DNA from 3 places in the Hydrogenophaga crocea genome. Region 2 is predicted to be linked to each of the others. Evidence: predicted binding sites of a transcription regulator. Region 2 holds the regulator's gene; each other region holds the start of a gene.
What was found. Region 2 encodes FNR, which switches genes on or off when oxygen is low (the NO sensors DNR and NnrR bind a similar motif). Its sites were predicted from a motif close to TTGATNNNNATCAA; they were not measured.
Positions count from the first base shown of each region.

Region 1: a site for FNR is predicted at 1,504-1,517, ahead of G9Q37_RS11820 (hemerythrin domain-containing protein). Genes of this name have one in related genera too.
Region 3: a site for FNR is predicted at 1,736-1,749, ahead of G9Q37_RS14705 (TraR/DksA family transcriptional regulator). Genes of this name have one in related genera too.

Region 1 is NZ_CP049989.1:2,507,854-2,511,116, forward strand. It holds gene G9Q37_RS11805 (mandelate racemase/muconate lactonizing enzyme family protein) at 1-54, shown strand, start outside; gene G9Q37_RS11810 (Bug family tripartite tricarboxylate transporter substrate binding protein) at 87-1,088, shown strand; gene G9Q37_RS11815 (DUF4124 domain-containing protein) at 1,099-1,452, opposite strand; gene G9Q37_RS11820 (hemerythrin domain-containing protein) at 1,554-2,000, shown strand; gene G9Q37_RS11825 (AMP-binding protein) at 1,949-3,263, opposite strand, start outside.
Region 2 is NZ_CP049989.1:1,151,640-1,154,902, reverse strand. It holds gene hemN (oxygen-independent coproporphyrinogen III oxidase) at 1-962, opposite strand, end outside; gene fnr (fumarate/nitrate reduction transcriptional regulator Fnr) at 1,100-1,819, shown strand; gene G9Q37_RS05640 (hypothetical protein) at 1,804-2,043, opposite strand; gene G9Q37_RS05635 (nitrogen fixation protein FixH) at 2,046-2,330, opposite strand; gene ccoG (cytochrome c oxidase accessory protein CcoG) at 2,348-3,263, opposite strand, start outside.
Region 3 is NZ_CP049989.1:3,129,623-3,132,885, reverse strand. It holds gene G9Q37_RS14715 (IclR family transcriptional regulator) at 1-203, opposite strand, end outside; gene G9Q37_RS14710 (fumarylacetoacetate hydrolase family protein) at 308-1,321, shown strand; gene G9Q37_RS14705 (TraR/DksA family transcriptional regulator) at 1,335-1,688, opposite strand; gene G9Q37_RS14700 (enoyl-CoA hydratase/isomerase family protein) at 1,794-2,636, shown strand; gene G9Q37_RS14695 (PhaM family polyhydroxyalkanoate granule multifunctional regulatory protein) at 2,664-3,263, shown strand, end outside.

The sequences.
Region 1 (3,263 bases), 1.4 Mb from region 2:
CGGCTGGCCGAGTACGCGCGCCGGCCGCTCTCGCGCGGCGCCGGCAAGGCCTGAAACGCATTCCCCCAGAACGACAGGAGACAGACATGAACCAGCCCCCCACCCCATCGACGGGCCCGCAGCGCCGCGCGCTGATGACCGGCCTGCTCGCCGCCCTGGCCACCGCCGGCCTGGCCGGCCCGGCGCAGGCCCAGGCCTGGCCGGCGCGCCCGATCCGCCTCGTCGTGGGCTACTCGGCCGGGGGCGGTGTGGACGCCATGGCGCGCCTGCTCGCGCCGCGCCTGTCCGAGCTGCTGGGCCAGCAGGTGGTGGTCGAGAACCGCACCGGCGCGGCCGGCCTGATCGCGGGCGACACGGTGGCGCGCGCCGCGCCCGACGGCTACACCCTGATGCTCGGCGACAGCTCGCTGCTGATCGCCCAGCACCTGCAGCCGCGCATGAGCTTCGACCCGCTCAAGGCCTTCACGCCCGTGGCCAGCGTGTTCACGCTGCCGCTGATCATCGTCACCAGCAACGATTTCCCCGCGAAGACGCCCGCCGAATTCGTGAAGCTGCTCAAGGAGCAGCCGGGCCGCTACTCGTTCGCCACCTCGGGCGTGGGCACGGTGCACCACCTGGGCTTCGAGATGCTCAAGGGCCAGACGCGCTCCTTCGTGGTCCACATCCCCTACCGCGGCGCGGCGCAGATCGTGCCCGACGTGATGAGCGGCCAGGTGCCGATCGGCGTGGTGAGCGCGGCCTCGGCCATCGCGCAGGCGCGCGCCGGCAAGCTGCGAGCGCTCGCGCTCATGAACCCGGTCAAGCTCGCGGGCGCCGAGGACGTGCCCGCGCTGTCCGACGCCCTGCCCGGCTTCTCGGCCGTGCCACGCCTGTACGTGCTCGCGCCCACGGGCACGCCCGCGCCCATCGTCGAGCGCCTGAGCGACGCGATCCGGCAGGTGATGGCCGCGCCCGACATCGCGCAGGTGGCGGCGCAGCAGGGTGCGGTGCCGGCCTACCTGGCCGCGGGCCCGATGGCGGCCGAGCTGCCGCGCGAGTCGGCCGCCTGGGGCAAGGTGATCCGCGAGCAGAAGATCTCGAACCAGTGAGGCCGCGGCCTCAGCGGCAGGGCTGGGGCTGCGGCAGTTCCTGGCAGTAACGGAAGGCGTCGGGCTTGAGGCCGCCGCCCACCACGCGGAAGGCGTCGAAGCAGGCCTGGTTTGCGCGGTAGCGGTTCCAGGCCGCGTCGCAGGCGGTGGTGCCGGGCGGCAGCGGGGCGGAGGCCGGCTCGGCAAAGGCGCGGCGCTCGGGCGGGATGTCGATCTTCGGCGTGTAGTGCAGATGGCCGAAGCGGTCGGTCCAGCGCCAGATGTCGGGCGCGCCCGCGGGCGGCGCATCGGCCGCGTTCGCGGGCGCACCTGCGCCCAGCAGGGCCAGCGCGAACAACAGGGGAGCCAGGGATCGGGTGTGCATCACGCCGGCACTGTACGCCGGCGCGGCGCGCCCGGCCAGACCCGGCGCCGCTTGACCTGGGTCAAGCCCTGCGGTGCTGCACGCCCTTAAGCTGCCGGCCCATGCACCCCACCCACCCCCACCTGCCCGAGGGCATGCGTACCGGCGACGAGCGCATGGACAGCACGCACGACGGCTTCATGGACCTGATGCAGACGCTGCGCGACACGCCGCCCACCGAGCGACTGCCCGCCTACGACGCGCTGGTGCGCCACACCGAAGCGCACTTCGCGCAGGAGGAGCAGTGGATGGCCGAGCTCGGCCTGCCCCCGCAGAACTGCCACGCCGGCCAGCACGCCAACGTGCTCGAGACCCTGCACGAGGTGGGCAAGCGCGCGCGCCAGGGCGACCTGGGCCTGATCGAGCGCATGCTCGACGCGCTCGACGAGTGGTTTGCGCTGCACGTGGTGGCCATGGACAGCGCGCTCGCCGACGCACTGCGCGCGCACGCGGCCGCTCAGTCCGAGGCGGCGCGTGCGCGCAGTTCGGTCTTGAGCACCTTGCCGTAGTGGTTCTTGGGCAGGGCCGGCAGGAACACGTAGCGCTTGGGCCGCTTGAAGCGCGCGATGTGCGCGAGGCAGTGCGCGTCCAGCGCGGCCGCATCCACGGCCGCACCCACCGCCGCTGAGGCCTGAGGCACCACGAAGGCCACCACCGACTCGCCCCACTCGGCGTCGGGCGCACCCACCACCGCCACCTCGGCCACGCCGGGCGCGGTGAGCAGCACCTCTTCCACCTCGCGCGGGTAGATGTTGGAGCCGCCGCTGATGATCAGGTCCTTGCTGCGGTCCTTGAGCGTGAGGAAGCCGTCGGCGTCGAGCGCGCCGAGGTCGCCGGTCCAGAGCCAGCCGCCGCGCAACGCCGCGGCCGTGGCCTCGGGGTTGCGCCAGTAGCCCGCCATCACGGTGTCGCCCTGCACCAGCACCTCGCCGATCTCGCCGGGCGGCAGCGGCTCGCCGTCGGGGCCGGCCACGCGCACGCGCACCGGCGTCTGCGCCACGCCCACCGAGGCGATGCGCTCGGCGTGCCGCGGGTGCGCCGCGTCGGCCAGCACCGCGCGCGACAGCGCCGTGCCCGTCATCGGCGTTTCGCCCTGGCCATAGATCTGCACGAAGCGCGGACCCATCACGCGCAGCGCGCGCTGGATGTCGGCCGCGTACATGGGCGCGCCGCCGTAAACGATGGTCTTGTAGGCACGCGCGCAGTCGCTCACCGACAGGCCCTGCGCCTCGGCGTGATCCACGATGCGCTTGACGATGGTGGGCGCGGCGAACAGCGACAGCGGCCCGAGCGCGAGGCCCAGCGCGTGCAGCTCGGCGGCATCGAAGCCGCCCGAGGCCGGCACCGCGTGGCGGGCGCCCGCCATCAGGTGGGGAATGGCGTAGATGCCTGCGCCGTGCGACATGGGCGCGGCATAGGCGATCACGTCGTGCGCGGCGATGGGGTCGACGTCGTTGAAGTAGGTCAGCCCCATGGTCATGAGGTTGCGGTGCGTGATCATCACGCCCTTGGGCCGGCCGGTGGTGCCGCTGGTGTAGAACAGCCAGGCCGTGTCCTCGGGCGCGCGCTCCACGATGGGCGCGCCCTCGCCGTCCTCCAGCAGCGCCGTGGCCTCGGCCGATTCGGCGTCGATCACGGGCACGCCGGGCAGGTCTTCGCCCGCGGGCCAGACGTCGCGCGTCACGAAGGCGATCGAGGCCTGGGCGTTGTCGGCGATCCAGCGCACCTCGGCCGGGTGCAGCTTGGCGTTCACCGGCACCACCACCGCACCG
Region 2 (3,263 bases):
CAGTCGGGCTGGGTGCTGTAGCCCTGGAAGTTGCGGTGCAGCCGGCCCTGGCGCTTGGCCACGGCCAGCGCGTCGTCGGGCAGCGCGAAGTGGTCCATGCCCACGTAAACGTAGCCCGCCTCGCCGAGTGCGTCGAGCGAGGCCGAGAGCATGGCGAGCTTGTCGGCCGCACCGGGCAGTTCGGCCGACACGATGCGCCGCTGCGGCTTGAAGCGCGCAGGCAGGTGCGCGTAGCCATACAGGGCCACGCGGTCGGGCCGCAGTTCGGCGAGCTGCGCCAGCGTGCGCCTGAACGACTCGGGCGTCTGCAGGGGCAGGCCGTAGATCAGGTCCACGTTCACGGATTCGAAGCCGATGCGGCGCGCCGCGGCCATGAGCTCGAACACCTGCGAGGCGGGCTGGATGCGGTGCACGGCCTTCTGCACCGCGGGGTCGAAGTCCTGCACGCCGAAGCTCAGGCGGTTGAAACCCAGGCGCTGCAGCGTCTGCAGGCGCGTGGCGTTCACGGTGCGCGGATCGACCTCGATCGAGTACTCACCGCCCGGCACCAGCCGGAAGTGGCGCTTGAGCATGGCCATCAGGTCTTCGAGCTCGGCGTCGGACAGAAAGGTGGGTGTGCCGCCGCCCAGGTGCAGCTGGGACACCGACTGCCCCGAGCCCAGGTGCTCGATCTGCAGCTCGAGCTCGCGCGAGAGGTGGCGCAGGTACTCGGCGCCGCGCGAATGGTGTTTGGTGATGACCTTGTTGCAGGCGCAGTAGTAACAAACCGATTCGCAGAAAGGCACGTGCACGTAGACCGACAGCGGCAGCGCGAGCGAGCCCGCGCGGCGCTGCTCCAGGGCCTGGCGGTAGTCCTGCTCGGTGAAGGCTTCGACGAAACGGTCGGCCGTGGGGTACGAGGTGTAGCGAGGCCCCGGCACGTCGTAGCGCTTGAGCAGGTCGTCGGAAATGGCGTGGCTCACGGAAGACTTTGGTGATGTAGACGGGCCCACTGTGCCCCAGGGCCTGTGGGGAAGGTTTGATCCGCGTCAATCGCACGCGCCGAAACGGTGTCTCTAGGGGTATGCTCGGGCTTGTTGAGGGAAATCATCACATGCTTATGGACGTCCATCGCATCAAAGTGGCCTGTTCGGGCTGCAATCTGCGCGAGTTGTGCCTGCCCATGGGTCTCAACCCCGACGAGATGGACAAGCTCGACCACCTCGTCTCCACGCGCAAGCGCATCAAGCGCGGCGATGCGCTGTTCTCCGCGGGCGACAGCTTCACCTCGCTCTATGCCGTGCGCTCGGGCTTCTTCAAGACCCGCGTCACCAGCCCCGACGGCCGCGACCAGGTCACGGGCTTTCAGATGGCGGGCGAGATCATCGGCCTCGACGGCATCGTCAACGACCGCCACTCGTGCGACGCCGTGGCGCTCGAAGACGCCGAGGTCTGTGTGATGCCCTTCGACGAGGTCGAGGCGCTGTCGCGCGAGTTCACCACGCTGCAGCACCACGTGCACCGCATCATGAGCCGCGAGATCGTGCGGGACCACAGCGTGATGCTGCTGCTGGGCAGCATGCGCGCCGAGGAGCGCCTCGCGGCCTTCCTGCTCAACCTGGTGCAGCGCCTGCAGGCGCGCGGTTTTTCGCCGTCCGAGTTCAACCTGCGCATGACGCGCGAGGAGATCGGCAGCTACCTGGGCATGAAGCTCGAAACCGTCAGCCGCACGTTCTCGAAGTTCGTCGACGACGGCGTGATCGAGGTCAAGCAGCGCTACGTGCACATCAAGGACACCGAGGCGCTGCGGCGCATCGTGAACCCTCAGACCTGCGGCTGATCCTCGGCCGGTGCGACCAGCACCGCGGTGAGCGCTCCCGCGACCGCGATGACGGCCCAGAAAACAAAAAAGCTCACCGTGTAGACCGCGGCGCGCGACCACTCCAGCGCCTGGCCGTGCCAGTGCAGCTGGCCCGGGTCGACCAGGGCGAACACCAGCATCTCGAGCACCCCGGCCAGCAGGAAGGCCGGCCAGGCCACCGCCATCGAGCGCCGCACGTTCATGCTCAGGGCTCCCGTGCCACCGGGGAGGCGGCGTGGTTGCGCGCCTGGTGCGCGGGTTGCAGCTTGATGAGCGCTGCTTCGCGCTCGGCGCCCTGCAGCGCACGGGCCTGCTGCAGCGTGGCCTCGTACTCGCCCTTGTCGATCACGGGGTCGGCGCCGTGGACGGCGATGACGGCGGTGGCGATGGCCGCCACCACCACGGCCAGCGGCCCGCCCACGACCAGCCACATGGGGCCCACGCGCCACCAGGGCACGGGGTGGGTGACAGGGTTCGATTCGGCGTTCATGGTTTTCTCCTGGACATTCAGCGGGGCACGAGGAAGGTGGTCTTCTCGCGCACCTGCAGGCCGGCCTCCTGCGGCGCGCTCACGTCGAAGACGATGGGGTGCGAGCCGCTGCCGGCCGCGCCCGGCGGCAACTGCACCCGCGCGGCCACCGAGCGCACCTCGGCCGGGTCGACATGCACCAGCGCGTCGGACGCGAGTTCGATGCCCGGCAGGCCTTCGACCCGGACCCGGTAAGTCTGAGGAACTTCGGTGGCGTTCATGATCTGCAGCCGGTAGACATTCTCGATGCGGCCCTGCCCCACCTCGCGCGCCAGCGCGCCGCGGTCGCGGATCACGTCGACCTTGAGCGGCACACGCAGCGCCAGGCTGCCGAGCACCGCGAGCGTGATCGCGGCCAGGATGCCGCCGTACACCAGCACGCGCGGGCGCAGCGCGCGGCGCAGCATCTGCGCACGGCTCCAGCCCTGGGCGAGTCCGTTCTGGGTGGTGTAACGGATCAGGCCGCGCGGGTAGCCCACCTTGTCCATCACGTCGTCGCACACGTCGATGCACGCGCCGCAGCCGATGCACTCGTACTGCAGGCCCTTGCGGATGTCGATGCCCGTGGGGCAGACCTGCACGCACAGCGTGCAGTCCACGCAGGCGCCCAGGCCCAGGGCCTGGGGATCGGCCTTCTTGCTGCGCGCGCCTCGCGGCTCGCCACGCCGGGCGTCGTAGGTCACGATCATCGTGTCCTTGTCGAACATCGCGCTCTGGAAGCGCGCGTAAGGGCACATGTACTTGCACACCTGCTCGCGCAGGAAGCCGGCATTGCCATAGGTGGCGAAACCGTAGAACAGCACCCAGAAGGTCTGCCAGGGCCCGAGCGCGAACGTGGCAACCAGCCCCGAGAGCTCGCGAATGGGCGTGAAGTAACCGACGAAGGTGAAGCCG
Region 3 (3,263 bases), 2.0 Mb from region 2:
AGGTAGCGGTGGGCCTTGGCCGCGCTCATGTTCGCGGCGGCCGCGAGGTCGCGCAGCATCAGCGGACCATGGGCCTGCGACATGGCCTCGAGCAGCTCGAATCCCACTTCGACCGACTGGATGCCCGCGCGCTGCGGCTCCGTGTCGTCGGGAGTGTCGGTGTCGTCGGCAGGGGTTTGGTCTAGAATCTCGCGCTTACGCATAGGTGAACGAATTTCACTATTCGTAATTATGTGACGAAGCCCCGGTTCGGTGGGGCGGCGCTTCACCCAGCACACTTCACCCCCAACGGCAGCAGGAGAACGGCATGAAACTCGCCACCTACAAGGACGGCTCGCGCGACGGACAACTGGTGGTGGTCTCGCGCGACCTGAGCACGGCCCATTATGCGACCGGCATCGCGAACACCCTGCAGCGCGCGCTCGACGACTGGAACTTCATCGCCCCGCAGCTGCAGGACCTGTACGTCACGCTGAACCAGGGCAAGGCGCGCCATGCCTTCCCGTTCGATCCGGCCATGTGCATGGCGCCGCTGCCGCGCGCCTACCAGTGGGCCGACGGTTCGGCCTACATCAACCACGTGGAACTGGTGCGTGCCGCGCGCAACTCCGAGGTGCCGCACAGCTTCTACGAAGACCCGCTGATGTACCAGGGCGGCAGCGACGACTTCATCGGCCCGCAGGACGACGTGGTGTGCCCGAGCGAGGACTACGGCATCGACTTCGAGGCCGAGATCGCGGTGATCACGGGCGACGTGCCCATGACCGCCACGCCCGAGCAGGCCCTGGAAGGCGTGCGCCTGATCATGCTGGCCAACGACGTGTCGCTGCGCAACCTGATCCCGGCCGAACTCGCCAAGGGCTTCGGCTTCTTCCAGAGCAAGCCGGCCACGGCCTTCAGTCCGGTGGCGGTCACGCCCGACGAGCTCGGCGATGCCTGGCAGGGCGGTCGCGTGCACCTCACGCTGCAGAGCACCTGGAACGGCCGCAAGGTGGGCATGTGCGAAGCCGGCCCGGAGATGACCTTCCACTTCGGCCAGCTCATCGCCCACATCTGCAAGACGCGCAACGTGCGCGCCGGCTCCATCGTGGGCAGCGGCACGGTGAGCAACAAGGCGGTCACGGTCGACGGCCGCCAGGAATGGCCCAAGGGCTACAGCTGCATCGCCGAGAAGCGCGCGATCGAGACCATCCTCGACGGCAAGCCCTCGACCGCCTTCATGAAGTTCGGCGACACCATCCGCATCGAGATGAAGGGCAAGGACGGCCAGAGCGTGTTCGGCGCGATCGACCAGAAGATCGCCCCGCTCGCCAAGGCCTGAGGCCCCGGGCGCTTCACTCGGCCTGCGCCTGGCAGGCCACGCAGCGCTCGGCCGTGGGCTGGGCGTGCAGCCGGGCCGCCGGGATGGGCGCGCCGCATTGCAGGCACAGGCCGTAGCTGCCGTCGTGCACGCGCTCCAGTGCGCGTTCGATGGCCTGCAGCTCGGCCGTCTCACGTTCGCCGAGCTCGGCGCCGAGGTCGAAGGCGTCGTCGCGCACCAGGCCGCGATCGTCGGCGCGTTCGCGCTTGTCCGAGGCCGCTTCGGCCCGGCTGCGCGCGCCGCCGCGCTGGCCTTGCAGGCGCGCGAGCAACTCGTCGCGGCGCGTGACCAGCTGCAGGCGGAAGGTGTCGGAAACGGGTTTGCTCATGGAGGCCTCCTGAGCCCGCATGGTGAGGCCGCGGCGCGCGGCGCGGCTTGACGCAGGTCAAGCACAATGGCCCGCGTTCCGAATCAACACCCGAGGAGACCCCGCATGAGCCAGACCGTGGACTACGGCCGTTACCAGACGCTTGAGATCACCCGCCGCGGACCGCTGGTCAACGGCACGCCCAGCGTGCTCGACATCCGCATGCGCGCCGATGGCCCCGGCGGCAACGGCAAGCTGCCCACGGCCGGCCACGAGGGCCACTGGGAGCTCAGCGAGATCTGGCGCGACGTGGGGCGCGACGACACGGTGCGCGCGGCCGTGCTGCGCGGCAGCGGCATGGGCTTCTCGGGCGGCGGCGACCTGGCCCTGGTGCAGGACATGGCGACCGACTTCGAGGTGCGCTCGCGCGTGTGGAAGGAAGCACGCGACCTGGTCTACAACGTCATCAACTGCGACAAGCCCATCGTGAGCGCCATGCACGGCCCGGCCGTGGGCGCGGGCCTGGTGGCCGGTCTGCTGGCCGACATTTCGATTGCCGCGCGCAGCGCGAAGATCGTCGACGGCCACACGCGCCTGGGCGTGGCCGCGGGCGACCACGCGGCCATCGTGTGGCCGCTGCTGTGCGGCATGGCCAAGGCCAAGTACTACCTGATGCTGTGCGACGCGGTGAGCGGCGAAGAGGCCGAGCGCATCGGCCTGGTGTCGCTGGTGGTCGACGACGACCAGCTGCTGGACAAGGCCTACGAGGTGGCCGACCGCCTGGCCGGCGGCAGCGCGAGCGCGATCCGCTGGACCAAGTACTCGCTCAACAACTGGCTGCGCCAGGCGGGCCCGAGCTTCGACACCTCGCTCGCGCTGGAATTCATGGGTTTTGCCGGGCCCGACGTGCGTGAAGGTGTGGCATCCTTGCGCGAGCGCCGCGCGCCGCGCTACGGCGTCGACGGCTGATCCCCGGAACACCTCGAGGAGACTCCGATGAGCGATGCGTCGGCCCCTGGCTTCGGCAAGTTCGTGCCGGGTTTCGATTTCCTGCAGAACCTGGCCACGCAGGCCGCCGGCGGGCTGGCACAGGGCATCGGGCAGAACCTGCCCCAGATGCCCAACCTGAGCCACTGGGTCGCGCCCACCTTCAACGTCGAAGAGCTCGAGAAGCGCATCGAAGAGCTCAAGGCCGTGCACTTCTGGCTCGACCAGAACGCCAAGGCCCTGGGCGCGACCATCCAGGCGCTCGAGGTGCAGAAGATGACGCTGTCCACCCTGAAGTCGATGAACTTCAGCATGGGCGACGTGGCCAATGCGCTCAAGCTCAAGGCCGCCGACACCGTGGCCGGCTTCACCGCAGCGCCCGCGCCGGCCAGCAAGTTCGCCGGCCTCGAGGTGGCGCCGCGCCACAACAGCGCGGCCGACGCCCCCGCGAAGCCCGCGCGCAAGACCCGCAAGCCCGCGGCCAGGAAGGCCACGGCGGCGGCCGCACCGGCCCAGCCGGCCGGCGTGGTCGACCCGGTGCAGTGGTGGGGCGCGCTGTCGCAACAATTCCAGCAGATCGCCAGCAACGCCCTGAAGGACGTGGCCAAG